2 regions of the Caballeronia sp. LZ024 genome follow, and region 2 is predicted to be linked to the other one. Evidence: predicted binding sites of a transcription regulator. Region 2 holds the regulator's gene; the other holds the start of a gene.

Region 1 (8,024 bases), on a different contig from region 2:
TCGGCGTCGAACGCAACTATGGCTATATGTTGCAGTGGTGGGGCATGGCGGCGGCGGCGATCGGTTTCGGTCTCTACGCCGCGCGTCGCGCCGCGAAAAAGAGCGACTCCGCCGACGAAGCGGACAATCACGCCAGCCACGCCTAAGCTTGAATCCAGTCAGCGCGCTGTTTGAACCGGCGCGCTGCGTAATCGAATAGAGGCCCCGTTTTGTCGATGCAAACACCCCGTCCTTCGCCGTCCGCCATCAACAAGGCGCGCGCCGAGCACCGCGAAGCCACGAAAGGCTCGTGGAACAAGGGCCGCTGGATGCTCCTGCTGCTCGCGCTCGTCTGCGCGGCGCCGGTCATCGCGTCGTATCTGATGTATTACGTGTTCAAACCGGCCGGCGGCACCACGAGCTACGGCGCGCTGATCGAGCCGCAGCGCCCGATTCCCGGCGACCTGATGGTCCGCGACGAAAAGGGCGAGCCGATGCCGCTGACCGCGCTGCGCGGCAAATGGCTGATGCTGACGGTCAACGGCAGCGCCTGCGACGAGCCATGCGCGACGCGGCTTTATTTCATGCGCCAGGTTCGCGTGTTGCAGGCGGGCGAACGCGAGCGCGTCGTGAACGTCTGGCTGCGGACCGACGACAAACCCGTCGACGACAAGATCAAAACCGCCTATCCGCAACCGGATACGCGAATGCTTGTTGCAGATCAGGGCGCCATCTCGAAATGGCTGCCAATCTCTGACGACACGCAGCTTACCGACCACATCTTTCTCGTCGATCCGAACGGCAATCTGATGGAGCGTTTCCCGAAAAATCCCGATCCCGCCAAGATCAAGGGCGATCTCGCGAAACTTCTCAAGTGGTCACGGATCGGTTGAGGGTTTAGAAGAATGTTCGTATTGCAACTTGGCTTGATTGGCCTCTGTATCGCGCTTTTGCCGCTCTCGTACGTCTGGGTCAAGGCCGACGACAACAAATTTCGCAAGCTCGTCTGGCTGACGACGTTTCTCACGCTCGATCTGATCATGTTCGGCGGTTTCACGCGTCTGACCGATTCCGGCCTCGGCTGCCCCGACTGGCCGGGTTGCTACGGGACGTCGTCGCCGTTCATCGCGCATGCGCAGATCGCCGCTGCCCATCAGGCGATGCCGAGCGGGCCCGTCAGCCTGGTCAAGGCGTGGATCGAAATGCTGCACCGCTATTTCGCGATGGCGATCGGCGTGCTGATCATCGCGCAGGTGGCGATCGCGTGGACGGCGCGTTTCAAGCGCCGGCCGCTGCACGTCTCGCCGTGGTGGCCGACGGGCATTCTGCTGCTCATCTGCGTGCAGGGCGCGTTCGGCGCGTGGACGATCACGATGAAACTTCAGCCGGTGATCGTCACGCTGCATCTGCTGCTCGGGCTTGCGCTGCTCGGCGCGCTCGGCTGGCTCGCGGCGCGGCAGACGCCGATTCCCGTTCACGAGCCCGAAGCCGCGCGCTGGATGCCGGCGGCGCTTTTGGGGCTGGCGTTGCTGATCGTGCAGATTGCGCTCGGCGGCTGGGTCAGCACCAATTACGCGGTGCTTGCCTGCACAGACTTCCCGCTGTGCAACGGCCAATGGGTCCCGCCGATGAATTTCGAGCACGGTTTTCACCTGTGGCGCGCGCTCGGCATGACCGGTGACGGCGACGTGATCTCGCAGGATGCGCTCGTCGCGATCCACTGGACGCACCGGACTTTCGCCGTCGTCGTGGTGCTTTACACGCTGTGGCTCGCGTTCAGGCTGCGTCGTTTCGAATCGCTGCGCACGCCTGCCAACGGCGTTTTGCTGCTGATCGTCGCGCAGTTTTTGACGGGGCTGTCGAACATCGTTCTGCAATGGCCGTTGCCCGTCGCCGTGGCGCACAACGGCGGTGCAGCCATCCTGCTGCTGCTGCTCGTTATGCTAAACTTTCGAATCTCTTCCAGCCGTCCCGGCCGCGCCGTGCTTCCCGCGCGCGACGTCGTTTCAGCGTGAATCCAAATCATGGAAAGCACGACAATCACTTCTCCCTCCGGTAGCCGCCTCGCGCAATATCTCGCGCTGACCAAGCCGCGCGTGACGCAACTGGCGGTGTTCTGTGCGGTCATCGGCATGTTTCTCTCGACGCCCGGCATGGTGCCGTGGACCGTGCTGATCGGCGGCACGGTCGGCATCTGGCTCCTAGCGGGCGCGGCGTTCGCGATCAACTGTCTCGTCGAGCAAAAAGTCGATGCGATGATGCGGCGCACGTCGTGGCGTCCGTCGGCGCGCGGCGAGATCACGACCGCGCAGATCCTGCTCTTCTCGGCGGTACTCGGCGGCGCCGGCATGGCGACGCTCTACACCTTCACCAACCCGCTGACGATGTGGCTCACGGTCGCAACGTTCGTCGGCTACGCGGTCATCTATACGCTGCTGCTCAAACCGTACACGCCGCAGAACATCGTGATAGGCGGAGCGTCGGGTGCGATGCCGCCGGCGCTCGGCTGGGCGGCCGTGACGGGCGCGGTGCCCGGCGACGCGTGGATTCTCGTGCTGATCATCTTCGTGTGGACGCCGCCGCATTTCTGGGCGCTCGCGCTCTATCGCCGCAAGGACTATGAGAACGCCGGCCTGCCGATGCTGCCGAACACGCACGGCGAGCAGTACACGCGGCTGCACATCTTCCTCTACACGGTGATCCTGTTCGCCGTCACGATGATGCCGTTCATCTCCGGCATGAGCGGGGTGATCTATCTGGCCTCGGCGGTCGTGCTGGGCGCGGTGTTCCTCGGCTACGCGTGGAAGATTTATCGCGACTATTCCGACGCCCTCGCGCGCAAGACCTTCCGCTATTCGATCGTGTATCTGTCGCTGCTGTTCGGCGCGCTGCTCGTCGATCACTACGTGCGCACGGTGATCGGCGCATGACCGTTCCGGCTCGCAGGACCTTTGGGCGTATCGCGCTCGCGCTGGCCGGTGCCGCGCTCCTGGCGGCGTGCAACAAGGCGCCGGACTTCAAGAATCTCGACATCACCGGCAATACCCAGTTCGGCAGCACGTTCTCGCTGCCCGACACGTCGGGCAAGACGCGCACGCTCTCCGATTTCAAAGGCAAGGCCGTCGTCCTCTTCTTCGGCTACACGCACTGCCCGGATGTCTGTCCGACGACGCTCGCCGAGCTTTCGCAGGCGCTGCAGCAACTCGGTGACGAGGGTAAGCGCGTGCAGGTGCTGATGGTCACCGTCGATCCCGCGCGCGACACGCCCGAGTTGCTCGGGCAGTATGTATCGGCGTTCAACGCGTCGTACATTGGATTGCGTCCCGCGAACGACGCGGAACTCGCGAAGGTCGCGAAGGACTTCCGCGTGTACTACGCCAAGGCGCAGGGCAAGACGCCTGGCGACTACACGATGGACCACACGGCCGCGAGCTACGTCTTCGACCCCGAAGGCAAGCTGCGACTTTTTGCCCGAGATGGACAAGGCGTCCAGCCCTGGGTTCACGATCTGAAACTGCTGCTCGACTGAACGCGCGTCGTCCGCGCGGACGACGTTCGCCGACACGCAAAACTGCCGGTCGAATCCGATCGACCGCATTTATCGCCGATTCTGCGGCAAAACCCCCTCTTCTGCTTTCAACTGCGCGGATGCGATCGACGCTTCGTCCCGTCATCCGATCGAGCGCGACCGTCTTATTCAGACATCCTGATGACCGTGATGACGACGCTTGTCACGTTTCTAAGAACGTTTTCAGACAAACGCCCGTAGGCAGGGGCGTTTAGACGCATTCGTTATGTTGACCGCGGTCAATTTCCGCATGGGTGCGCCTGCATAAAATTTCGCGCTGTAACGCTCCCCAGCGCGTCTCCAACGGCGGCGCGCATCTCTCTTTCGTCTGGAACGAATCAATGAAGATCAGGCAAATGAAATGAATGGAAAACTTTTAAGAGGGATCTTGCTTCCCTTCTCGGTCGCGCTGATCTCGTGTCTCTCCGGATGTAGCAACCTCGATCTGCTGAATCCCAAAGGCAGCGTCGGAGTGGCCGAGAAGGATCTGATTACGACGGCGACAATCGCGATGTTGATCGTCGTGATACCGGTCATCATCATGACGTTGGTGTTCGCGTGGCGTTATCGCGCGTCGAACCGCAATGCCACCTACGCGCCGAAGTGGGCGCACTCGACGGCCATCGAAGTGGTCGTCTGGACCATTCCCACGCTGATCATCCTCTTCCTCGGCATCCTGACCTGGAAGACGACGCACGAACTCGATCCGTACAAGCCGCTCGAGTCGTCGGTGAAACCGATCAACGTCGAAGTCGTCGCGCTCGACTGGAAGTGGCTCTTCATCTATCCGGACCTCGGCATCGCGACGGTCAACCAGCTCGCGTTTCCGGTCGGCACGCCGGTGAACTTCCGCATCACGTCCGACTCGGTGATGAACTCGTTCTTCATTCCGCAGCTCGGCAGCCAGATCTACGCGATGGCGGGCATGCAGACGCGTCTGCATCTGGTCGCCGACCACTCGGGAGACTTCGCGGGCGTATCGGCCAATTACAGCGGTCACGGCTATGCCGACATGAAGTTCCGCGCGCTCGCCAAAACGCCGGCGCAGTTCGACGAGTGGGTCGCGGGCGTGAAGGCGTCCGCCGACCGCCTCGACATGAACGCCTACAACGTCGTGACGCAGCCGAGCGCGAATCAGCCGGTCCGGTATTTCTCGACCGTCGATTCGAAGCTCTTTCGCAACATCATCGCAAAGTACAACAACGGTAACGTCCTGGACTTCAAGGATGCTGCCTGCGCAACGCAGGGGTAACGCATGTTCGGAAAACTCACACTGTCGGCGATCCCTTTCGATCAGCCGATCATCATGGGAGCCGCGGCCTTCATGGCGCTCCTGGTACTCGGCGTAGGCGGCGCGCTGACTGTCTACGGCAAGTGGAAATGGCTGTGGACCGAATGGCTGACGAGCGTCGACCATAAGCGCATCGGCGTGATGTATTGCGTCGTCGCGGTTCTGATGCTGGTGCGCGGCTTCATCGATGCCGTCATGATGCGCGCGCAGCAGGCCGTCGCCTATCTCGATCCGGGCTTCCTGCCGCCGCATCACTACGATCAGATCTTCACGGCGCACGGCGTCATCATGATCTTCTTCATGGCGATGGCGCTGATGGTAGGCTTCTTCAACATCGTGGTGCCGCTGCAGATCGGCGCGCGCGACGTCGCGTTCCCGTTCCTCAATTCGCTGAGCTTCTGGATGACGGCGATCGCCGCGATCCTGATGAACGTCTCGCTCGTAATCGGCGAATTCGCGCAGACCGGATGGCTCGCCTATCCGCCGCTTTCGGAGTTGCAATACAGTCCGGGCGTCGGAGTCGACTATTACCTCTGGAGCTTGCAATTGTCGGGCGTCGGCACGTTGATCACGGCGATCAACTTCTTCGTGACGATCGTCAAGATGCGCGCGCCTGGCATGACGCTCATGAAGATGCCGGTGTTCACGTGGACGGCGCTCTGCTCGAACGTGCTCATCATGGCGACGTTCCCGATCCTGACGGTCGCGCTGGCGCTGCTCGGTCTCGACCGCTACATGGGCATGCACTTCTTCACGAACGATCTCGGCGGCAATCCGATGCTGTACCTGAACCTGATCTGGGCGTGGGGGCATCCCGAGGTGTACATCCTCGTGCTGCCGGCGTTCGGCATCTATTCGGAAGTGGTAGCGACGTTCGCTAAGAAGACGCTGTTCGGCTACAAGACGATGGTGTACGCGTCGTGCGTGATCATGATTCTGGCGTTCCTCGTGTGGCTGCATCACTTCTTCACGATGGGATCGGGCGCGAACGTCAACGCCTTCTTCGGCATTATGACGATGATCATCGCCATTCCGACCGGCGTGAAGATCTTCAACTGGCTGTTCACGATCTATCGCGGCCGGCTGGAATTTTCGTCGCCCATCCTGTGGACGATCGGCTTCATCGTGACGTTCACGATCGGCGGCATGACGGGCGTGATGCTCGCGATTCCGGGCGCCGACTTCCTGCTGCACAACACGCTCTTCCTGGTTGCGCACTTCCACAACACGATCATCGGCGGGGTGGTGTTCGGCTACATGGCGGGCGTGACGTACTGGTTCCCGAAAGCATTCGGATTCAAGCTCAACGAGAAGCTCGGCAAGTGCGCGTTCTGGTGCTGGTTCGTCGGCTATTTCGTCGCGTTTACGCCGCTTTACGTGCTCGGCTTCATGGGCATGATGCGACGCATGAATCACTACGACAATCCCGCCTGGCAGCCGTGGCTGATCGTGGCCGCATGTGGTGCGGGCATCATCGCAGTGGGCGTGGTGTTCCAGGTCGTGCAGGTGATCGTCAGCGTGCGCAACCGCCATCTGCCGGCGTACCGCGACGTCACGGGCGATCCGTGGGGCGGCCGCACGCTCGAATGGGCGACGAGCTCGCCGCCGCCGGTCTACAACTTCGCCAATCTGCCGGTCGTCCATGAACTCGATGCGTTCGCGCACATGAAGGAAACGGGGCATGGCCTCGGACGCGATACGGTTTATCGCGACATTCACATGCCGTCGAATACGAGCGCTGGCTTGTTTGTCGGATTGTTCAGCCTCGGGCTGGGTTTCGCCGGCGTCTGGCACATCTGGTGGCTCGCGATCGTGGCGCTGGTCGCGATCGCGGTCACGGTGATCGGCTACAGCTTCCGTCGCAACGACGGCTATTACATCGAAGCTTCGAAGGTCCGCACGATCGAGAAGACGTACAGTCCCGCGCCTGCGGCAGTGGAGGTCGTTTAAATGTTGCAGAAAACTCTCGTTCTCGATCCGTACGATTCCGGCGAAGAACACGTCCCGTCGCATTCGGTCTTCGGTTTCTGGCTGTATCTGATGACCGACTGCGTGATCTTCGCGTCACTGTTCGCCACGTTCGGCGTCATGGCGCACCAGTTCGCGGGCGGTCCGAGCGGCAAGGAGCTCTTCGATATCCAGGGCGTCGCGCTCGAAACCGCGCTGCTGCTCCTGAGCAGCATCACGTTCGGCTTTGCGATGCTCGGCGCGCACCGCCGCAAGAGCGGTACGGTACTGATGTGGCTTGCGGTCACGTTTGTGCTCGGCCTTGGGTTCCTGTGGCTGGAATTCCGCGAGTTCGGACATCTGCTCGACGAGGGCTTCGGCCCCGGCCGCAGTGCGTTCCTGTCGTCGTTCTTCACGCTGGTCGGCACGCACGGCCTGCACGTGACGCTCGGCCTCGTCTGGATGGTCGTGCTCGCCGCGCAGGTCATCTGCAACCCGGAACTGTCCGAGCGCGAAATTCGCCGGCTCACGTGCCTGAGCCTTTTCTGGCACTTTCTGGATATCGTGTGGATCGGTGTCTTTACCTTCGTCTATCTCGGGAGCGTGATCTAAATGAGCCATGCGCACTCTTCAACGGCGGACCACGGGCACGGCACGCTCGGTAGCTATGTCGTCGGCTTCGTGCTTTCGGTGCTGCTCACCGCAGCCGCGTTCGGCCTCGTCATCAAGCGCGTGCTGCCGCCCGATACCGCGCTGCTCGTGCTCGGCGCGCTGGCGTTCGTGCAGATCGTCGTTCATCTGGCGTACTTCCTGCACCTGAACACGTCGCGCGCGCAACGCTGGAATCTGATCGCGTTCGGCTATACCGTGCTCGCGGCAGCGTTTCTGATCGTCGGCACGATGTGGGTCATGCACAACGTGTCGATGAACATGATGTCGCGTTAAACGGATAACGCGAACGTTCCGATTAGGAAAAGGCGGCCATTGGCCGCCTTCGTCGTTTACGCGTGCGCGGGCGACGGCAGGTTCAGGCCGGGCGCGAGCCGTGTCGCCTTGAATTCGATCACTTCGTAGTGGGCGAGCTTTTGGTCCGCGAACGGGTCTTCGGCGAGGATCGAATCGAGCCGGTCGCGATCGATCGCCGATGCCAGGATGACCCCGCCGTCGCGCGGCACCTTCGGACCCGCGGCGATGAAAATGCCCGCAGCGAACTGCCGTTCGAGGAAAAGGCGATGCGCA
Region 2 (8,024 bases):
GCGCTCTGTCTGCTGGAAGGGCCGCCGCTCTTGTGGCTCGGGCAGACGGCGTTGAAGTTCTATGGACGCACCGCCGTCGATGAGAACTACAACGGCTTGGCGCTGGATGCATCGGAAGGCGACCGGATCGCGCAGGCAATGGGCGATGCCGACATCCTGTTCCTGAAGAACCACGGCGTGATGGTCGCGGGCGCGAGCATCGCGGAGGCGTGGGACGATCTTTACTACCTGGAGCGGGCGGCGGAAGTCCAGTTGAAGGCGATGAGCAGGAACCGGCCGCTCAAGCCGGTGCCGCACGACATCGCGCAGCGTGCCTACGAGCAAATGCGTCTCGGCGACAAGGAGAGCGCCCGCGCGCACCTCGACAGCGCGATGCGGGAACTGCACAGGCAAGGCGTGCCGTTCGACGTTTGAGCGGCCGCTTCACGCGCCGCGTTCCACGCACCGAAATCCCGCGTACACGTACTGATAGTGCGCCTGAAACCAGTTGCGAAAGCTCGGCCGCAGCATGCACGCGGCCGTGCGCGGCGATCCGCCTTTCAGCACGAAGTGCTTGTCGTCGTAGAAATTCGCGGAATAGCCGAGATAGAACGGAAACGGCTCGAAGCCCGGCAGCGGTCCGAACGTCGTCGACGTCCATTCCCAGCCGTTGCCGTATTGCCCCTGCACGCCGAACGCGCTGCGATTGCCGGGATGCGCGCGCACCGACGAGGGCTCCCAGCGACGGAAGTCGAAATTTCCGTCCGCCGCGAGCGGCGCGCCCTCGGCGGCGCGTTGCCATTGCGCTTCGCTCGGCAGCGCCTTGCCTGCCCAGCGCGCGTACGCGCTTGCTTCCGCGTGGCTCACGTACACCGGCCAGTCGAGCGGCAGCGCGACTTCGTCGAACATCGTGCGCAGCGTCCAGGCGCCGCGCGCTTCGTCGCGCACCCAGAACGCCGGATGCGCGATGCCTTCGCTTTCCTTCCACGCCCAGTCGGCGTCGTTCCAGTACGCGCGATTCGCATAACCGCCCGCATCGACGAACGCAAGGTATTCGCCGTTCGTCACCATGTAGCGGTCGATCGCGAACGCGGGCACTTCGATGCGCTGTTGACCGAACTCGTTGTCCCAGCCGAACGCGCCCGACGCGCGATCGAGACCGAGCGTCACGGTTCCGGCGGGCACGCGCACCATGTCCGGCTCGGCTGCGGCCGGCGGCACGGCTTCCTCGGTCGGCGACGGCCCGGTCTTATGATCGAGCGGCAACTGATGCAGCATGTAGGCGAGCGTCTCGGCGTGCATCAGCCGATGTTCGATCGCGACTTCGAGCAGCGTCGCCGGATCGGCTTCCGCGCTCGACGCCGCGGTTTTCGCCAGTTCCGCAGGATCGAGCCGCGAATCGATTTCGTCGCGGATGCGCTTCGTGTACGCGCGCACCTCATCGAGCGACGGCCACTCGTGCGGCTGATCGGTCGGCAGGCCGCCGTCGACCGGATCGATCCCGAACGCGAACAGCCGGTCGTACTCGAGATTCGCGCTCGGCAGGTCGAACAGGCGCTGGTCGAAGAGGTTGTGGTCGAACGCTTCGAGATGCCCGATGTAGAACACGATCCGATGCCGCTCGGCAATCGGACGCTCATAGAGATACTCGGGCTTGACGGTATCGAAGAGGGAATCGGTGATGCGGCGCGCGTCGGCGAGGCGGGCCAGCAGCGGATGGCGCGGGGCGGGGTCGCGATTCATGTCGCCTTGTCTCCGTGGCGGGACGATCGAAAGATTGTCGAGTAGCAGACGCTGTGCCACCGATAATCCGAGTATCCCGCCATGATCCCACGCTCCGGCGAATTCGTCAGAACGCGCCGCCACCGTGCGGCGCGAGCGGCGTTCAGACTGCGCGCAGCCCGTCGAAGTCGCGGATGCGGATGAACTTGCCGTGGGCGTCGATCAGGCCGCGCTGCTGGAAGCGCGAGAGCGTGCGGCTCACGGTTTCGAGCGTGATGCCGAGATAGCTGCCGATGTCGTCGCGCGTCATGCGCAGCGTGAATTCCGCCGCCGCGTAGCCGCGCCGCGTGAAGCGCGCGGACAAATCGAGCAACAGGCGCGCGACGCGCTCGTCGGCGCGCAGCGTGCCGAGCGTCGTCAACTGATTGGTTTCGCGGATGATTTCGCGGCTCATCATCTGATGCAGGCGCCGCTGGATCGAACTGGTTTCGCGGCACACACGCTCGAAACGCGCATACGGCACGATGCACACGGAACTGTCTTCGAGCGCGATCGCCGTGGACATGTGCCGGTTTTCGCCGATGCCGTCGAGCCCGAGCGCATCGCCGCCGAGATAGAGGCCCGTGACCTGTTCGCGTCCGCCGTCACGCGACACGACCGACTTGATCGAGCCCGAGCGGATCGCATAGAGCGAGTCGAACGGATCGCCGGTGCGAAAGAGCGCCTCGCCGCGCCGCACGGCGCGCGTCGCGGAGATGACGTCTTCGACCTTCTCCGTTTCCTCGGGCGTCAGGCCTTCGGGCATGCACAAATGACGCATCGCGCAGTTCGAGCAATGGGCAGCGTGGCGACGGGGATGGATGGCGGTTTGCATGGCGCGCTCGGTTTGACAAATGACAAACGATTGTCCCATCGAACGCGCGCGAGCCAGTGTGACGCAATGTCACATCTACCGACTGGATCAGTCTTCGGTCATTTTTCCCTCGCGGGCCGCCGAAGGAATTAACAGCACGGGCAAGGTCGCCTGCCTGAGACAGCGTTCCGCGACGCTGCCCAGAATCAGCCGTTGAAAACCTTTCCGGCCGTGCGTGCCCATCACGAGCAGGTCGGCGTTGAACGCGCGGGCGGCGTCGAGCACGAGCGACGAGACGTCGTCGAGCGAAGACGCCTCGGCGGTCGCCACCTCGCCCTCGACGCCGCGCGCCTTCATCGCGTCGAGCGCGTCGCGCCCGAGCGTCGTGCCTTCCTCGACGAGCTTCGTGCGCAGCGACGACGGATCGTAGCCCGGTACGTCGAAGTAGAGCGGCGTGCTTTCCACCACGTAGAACGGCTGAAGGACGGCGCGGTGCGTCGCGGCGAGTTCGAGCGCGGCTTCGAACGCACGGCGGGACGTCTGGCTTCCGTCGATCGCGACGACGATTCGTTGGAACATGCGAACCTCCTTTTTCGGCGTGGAAATAAGGACAAGGTGAATCAATCTGACCGGTGCCGTATTGACGAGTGCCATGTTTCGGAGATTTTGGCGCGGACCGGCGCGCGGAAAAGTTGCCTTACAATTCAGGCTGAGTCATTTGCGGCGAGCGCTTAAACGCGCGGTCCGCAAGCGGCGCCCACAGCCTCCCTCCCGACCGTGACCCAGCCCAATCCCGCCCTGCCGTTCCGGAACGCCCTTTTCGCGATGCTCGGCATCGGTTTGGTCAACATGCTGGTCGCGCTCGATCAGACGGTCGTCAGCACGGCGCTGCCCTCGATCGTCGCCGAACTGCACGGATTCGAGTACTACGCGTGGATCGCGAGCGCGTATCTGCTGGCGTCGGTGGTCACGGTGCCGGTGTTCGGGCGGCTTGGCGACTACTTCGGCCGCAAGCGCTTCGTGATCGCGGCCGTGATCACGTTCACGGTGGCGTCGGTGCTGTGCGGCGTCGCGAACGACATGCTCTTTCTCGTGATCGCGCGCGGCCTGCAGGGCGTCGGCGGCGGGATGATGGTCGGCACCGCGTTCGCGTCGATTCCCGATCTCTTTCCCGATCCGCGCGCCCGCGTGCGCTGGCAGGTCGTGATGGCGGCGGCCTACGGCATCGGCACAGCGGCGGGGCCGTCGCTCGGCGGCTGGATGAGCCAGCACTGGGGCTGGCGTTCGACGTTTCTCGTCAACCTGCCGGTCGGCGTCGCGGCGCTGTATTTCATCTGGGCGCATCTGCCGACTTTCCAGCGGCCGCGTCAGGGTGAGGTGCGCATCGACTGGCTCGGCGCCGCGCTCGTCGCTGTGACGCTCGGCTGTCTGCAGGCGCTGATCGAAGCGGTGCCGAAGGACGGCCTGACGACGGGCAATCTCGCGCTTGGCGCGTGCGTGATCGCGGGCGCAGCGGCGCTCTTCGTCTGCGAAAAGCGCGCAACGCATCCGATCATCCCGCTCGACATCTTCCGCGACTCGCAGCTCGTGACGCTCTTCACGCTGTCGTTCCTCGCTGGTTTCGTGATGTTCTCGCTGATCTTCTTCGCGCCGCTCTTGCTGCAAGGCGGTTTCGGCCTGACGCCGCAGGAGGCCGGCCTGCTCGCGACGCCGATCGCCGCCTGCATCGCGCTCGGCAGCGTGATCAACACGCGCATCGTGATCCATCTGCCGAAACCGACGCTGATCCTGTCGATCGGTTTCACGCTGCTCTTCGCGGCCTCGGTCGCGCTGTCGTTCGCGCGCGCCTCGACGCCGCACGTCTGGATCGAGATTCCGATGGCGGGCATCGGCATCGGGCTCGGTTTCATCCTGAACAATCTGAACGTGTTCGGGCAGGAGATCGCGGGCCGCGAGCGCTTTGGGATCACGACCGCGCTGCTGCAATCGACGCGCATGGTCGGCGGCATGCTGGGAACGAGCATCGTCGCGACGATCGTGGCGCATCATTACGCGAACGTCGTCGCGCGCACGATCCGCGTGATCGGCGAGCCGGCGGCCTCGACCTGGCTGCCGCGCGTGGCCGACCCGCGCATCCTGATCGACGACGGCCTGCGGCAACGCCTTATCGCCGATTTGCGTCCGACCGGGCTCGACGCGCAGGCGATCGTCGATGCCGCGCGCGACGCGCTCGTGCAGTCGATCCACATCGGCGTGATGCTGACGGCGGTCGCCGCGCTCGCCGCCGCGCTGATCGTGCGGCGGATCGCTCATATCACTTTCCGCCGGGCGGGAACCGTGCCGGCCGCGGCGGCCGCGCCCGCATCGACGGAATGAAGTTGCTCGTCGACTGCGCTTAGTTGTTTGACAAGTCATTAAAGAGCATGCTCCGGCCGATGCCCTTGTCGGACACCGCGCATCGACCTTGCTTGCGTTCGCGGGATCGGCTCGCCGGACCAGCCGATCGCGCCGCGGCATGAAAGCGAGCGGAACGCTTCGGCGCCGCGCGAGTCACTCGAAGGGACGGCGGCCTCGAAACATCCGGCCGCGCAATGCCGAGGCGGCGGGCAAACGGTCCAGCCATCCACTCATAGAAGCTCGCGGGCGCTTTAGCGTCACGCCGGCGCCTTGAAGGAGCAAGAGATGAAGATCACCGGAGAAATGCTGATCGGCGCGAGCGCGCTGCGAGGCTCCGACGCCACGCTCCGGGCGTTCGACCCGGCCCGCAACACCGAACTCGAGCCCGCGTTCGGCGGCGGCGGCGCGGCGGAAGTCGCGCGCGCCTGCGAACTGGCGGAGGAAGCGTTCGATCCGTTTCGCCGCGCGTCGCTCGAAACCCGCGCGGAGTTTCTCGAAGCCATCGCGGACAACCTCCTCGCGCTCGGCGACGCGCTGATCGAGCGCGCGAGCGCCGAGTCCGCGCTGCCGAAGGCGCGCATCGAAGGCGAGCGCGCCCGCACGATCGGCCAGTTGAAGCTGTTTGCGTCGCTCGTGCGCGAGGGGCGCTGGATCGGCGCGACGCTCGATTCCGCGCAACCGGATCGCAAGCCGCTGCCGCGTCCCGATCTGCGTCTGCAGAAGATTCCGGTCGGGCCGGTCGCCGTGTTCGGCGCGAGCAACTTTCCGCTCGCGTTTTCGGTGGCGGGGGGCGACACGGCGTCGGCGTTCGCGGCGGGCTGTCCCGTCGTCGTGAAGGCGCATCCGGCGCATCTCGGCACTTCCGAACTCGTCGGGCGCGCGATCCAGAAAGCGGTCGCCGACAGCGGCCTGCACGAAGGCGTGTTCTCGCTCGTCGTCGGCGCGGGCAACGCGATCGGCGAGGCGCTCGTCGCGCATCCGGCGATCCGCGCGGTCGGTTTCACCGGCTCGCGGCGCGGCGGCCTGGCGCTCGTCGACATCGCCGCGAAACGCGCCGAGCCGATTCCCGTGTTCGCCGAAATGAGCAGCGTCAATCCGCTCTTCGCGCTGCCGGGCGCGCTCGCCGCGCGCGCGGACACGCTCGCCACCGGTTTCGTCGATTCCGTGACGCTCGGCGTCGGCCAGTTCTGCACGAATCCGGGTCTCGTGATCGCGCTGGAAGGGCCGCATTTGCAAGAATTCATCGACGCCGCGTCGGCCGCGCTGGAGAAAAAGGGCGCGCAGACGATGCTCACGGCGGGCATCGCCGCCGCCTACGCGGACGGCGTGAAAGCGCGCGACAAGACGGGCGTCGAGCGCGTGGCGACGGGCGCCAAGACCGACGCGTCGTGCGGCGCGCTGCCCGCGCTCTATCAGGCGAGCGCCGAGCAGTTTCTCGCGACGCCGCCGCTCGAAGACGAGATTTTCGGGCCGACTTCGCTGATCGTCGTGTGTGCGGACGAGGACGAGATGCTCGCGGTCGCACGCCATCTCGAAGGCCAGTTGACGGCGACGCTGCATCTCGAAAGCGACGACTTCGAGTTCGCGAAGCGCCTTTTGCCGATCCTCGAACGCAAGGTAGGGCGGATTCTCGCGAATGGCTTTCCGACGGGCGTCGAGGTGTCGTACGCGATGGTCCACGGCGGGCCGTTTCCCGCGACCTCCGACAGCCGCTCGACCTCGGTCGGCGCGCTGGCGATCGAGCGGTTCCTGCGGCCGGTCTGCTATCAGGACCTGCCGGCGGCCTTGCTGCCGCAAGCGCTTTCCGACGACAATCCGCTCAACCTGTGGCGCCTGCGGGACGGCGAACTCGGGCCGAACTGAAGTTCATAACAGCAAAGAGCGGGCGCACGGCGCCCGCTTTTCATTTGAGGAGACGACATGATGATGGGCCAGGAACGCCGCTATCCCGATCCCGCCGTGCGCGTGCTCGATCCGCGCTTCAAGGCGCTCACGATCGCGTCGGCGTCGGTGGAATGCCTGTATCAGGGCGCACGCTGGTCGGAAGGGCCGGTCTGGTTCGGCGATGGGCGCTATCTTTTGTGGAGCGACATCCCGAACAACCGCATCCTGCGCTGGGACGAAGCGACGGGCGAAACCGGCACGTTCCGGCAGCCGTCGAACAACGCGAACGGCCACACGCGCGACCGCGAAGGCCGGCTCGTTTCCTGCGAGCATCTGACGCGGCGCGTCACGCGCACCGAATACGACGGGTCGATCACCGTGCTCGCCGACCGCTTCGACGGCAAGCCGCTCAATTCGCCGAACGACGTGGTCGTGAAATCCGACGGCTCGATCTGGTTCAGCGATCCGACCTTTGGCATCGACGGCTTTTACGAGGGCGAACAGGCGGAGCCGCAACTGAGGCCGGGCGTGTATCGCGTCGATGGGCAGAATGGCGAGGTGAGCCTGATGATTGACGACTTCGTCGGGCCGAACGGCCTCGCGTTTTCGCCGGACGAGTCGGTGCTGTACGTGGTCGAGTCCCGTTCGGTGCCGCGCAAGATCTACGCGTTCGATGTCGTCGACGGCGGACGGCGGCTCGCGAACCGGCGCGAGGCGATCGATGCCGGGCCGGGCACGCCGGACGGCTTTCGTGTCGATGTGCACGGCAATCTCTGGTGCGGCTGGGGCATGGGCACCGAGGAACTCGACGGCGTGCGGGTCTTCACGCCGCAAGGCGAGCCGATCGGACATATCGCGCTGCCCGAGCGGTGCGCGAACGTGTGCTTCGGCGGGCGGCATCGGAATCGGTTGTTCATGGCCGCGAGCCACGGACTCTACGCGCTCTATGTCAATACGCAGGGCGTTCGGGGCGGGTAAGACGCTTCACGCTTCCAGCGCCAGCAGCGCAAACGTCGCGAGCCAATGCTCGCCCATGTAGTCCCCCGCGACGTGCGCGATGCCCGACGCCAGATGCTCGTCGGCGGCGGCGTCGAGCAGCGCGATGCGCGCGTCGCCCGCCGGCAGCGCCCGCGCAATCGACCGCTGGCACCACGCGCGGCTCAGGTTCAGCCCGTCGAGATGCGCGAGC

Evidence for each region. Region 2 encodes FNR, which switches genes on or off when oxygen is low (the NO sensors DNR and NnrR bind a similar motif). Its sites were predicted from a motif close to TTGATNNNNATCAA; they were not measured.
Region 1: cyoA (ubiquinol oxidase subunit II) is a predicted target of FNR. The motif match lies at 3,777-3,790, and genes of this name have one in related genera.

The regions. Positions count from the first base shown of each region.
Region 1 covers NZ_JARUXL010000001.1:285,999-294,022, forward strand. Annotated here, with positions in the region: gene QCE48_RS01375 (SURF1 family protein) at 1-146, shown strand, start outside; gene QCE48_RS01380 (cytochrome C oxidase subunit I) at 216-872, shown strand; gene QCE48_RS01385 (COX15/CtaA family protein) at 885-1,994, shown strand; gene cyoE (heme o synthase) at 2,004-2,909, shown strand; gene QCE48_RS01395 (SCO family protein) at 2,906-3,508, shown strand; gene cyoA (ubiquinol oxidase subunit II) at 3,909-4,799, shown strand; gene cyoB (cytochrome o ubiquinol oxidase subunit I) at 4,803-6,788, shown strand; gene cyoC (cytochrome o ubiquinol oxidase subunit III) at 6,789-7,397, shown strand; gene cyoD (cytochrome o ubiquinol oxidase subunit IV) at 7,398-7,730, shown strand; gene QCE48_RS01420 (YciI family protein) at 7,787-8,024, opposite strand, start outside.
Region 2 covers NZ_JARUXL010000004.1:56,969-64,992, forward strand. Annotated here, with positions in the region: gene QCE48_RS22450 (aldolase) at 1-414, shown strand, start outside; gene QCE48_RS22455 (SUMF1/EgtB/PvdO family nonheme iron enzyme) at 424-1,722, opposite strand; gene fnr (fumarate/nitrate reduction transcriptional regulator Fnr) at 1,865-2,575, opposite strand; gene QCE48_RS22465 (universal stress protein) at 2,663-3,133, opposite strand; gene QCE48_RS22470 (MFS transporter) at 3,380-4,930, shown strand; gene QCE48_RS22475 (aldehyde dehydrogenase (NADP(+))) at 5,237-6,814, shown strand; gene QCE48_RS22480 (SMP-30/gluconolactonase/LRE family protein) at 6,875-7,813, shown strand; gene QCE48_RS22485 (DUF2891 domain-containing protein) at 7,820-8,024, opposite strand, start outside.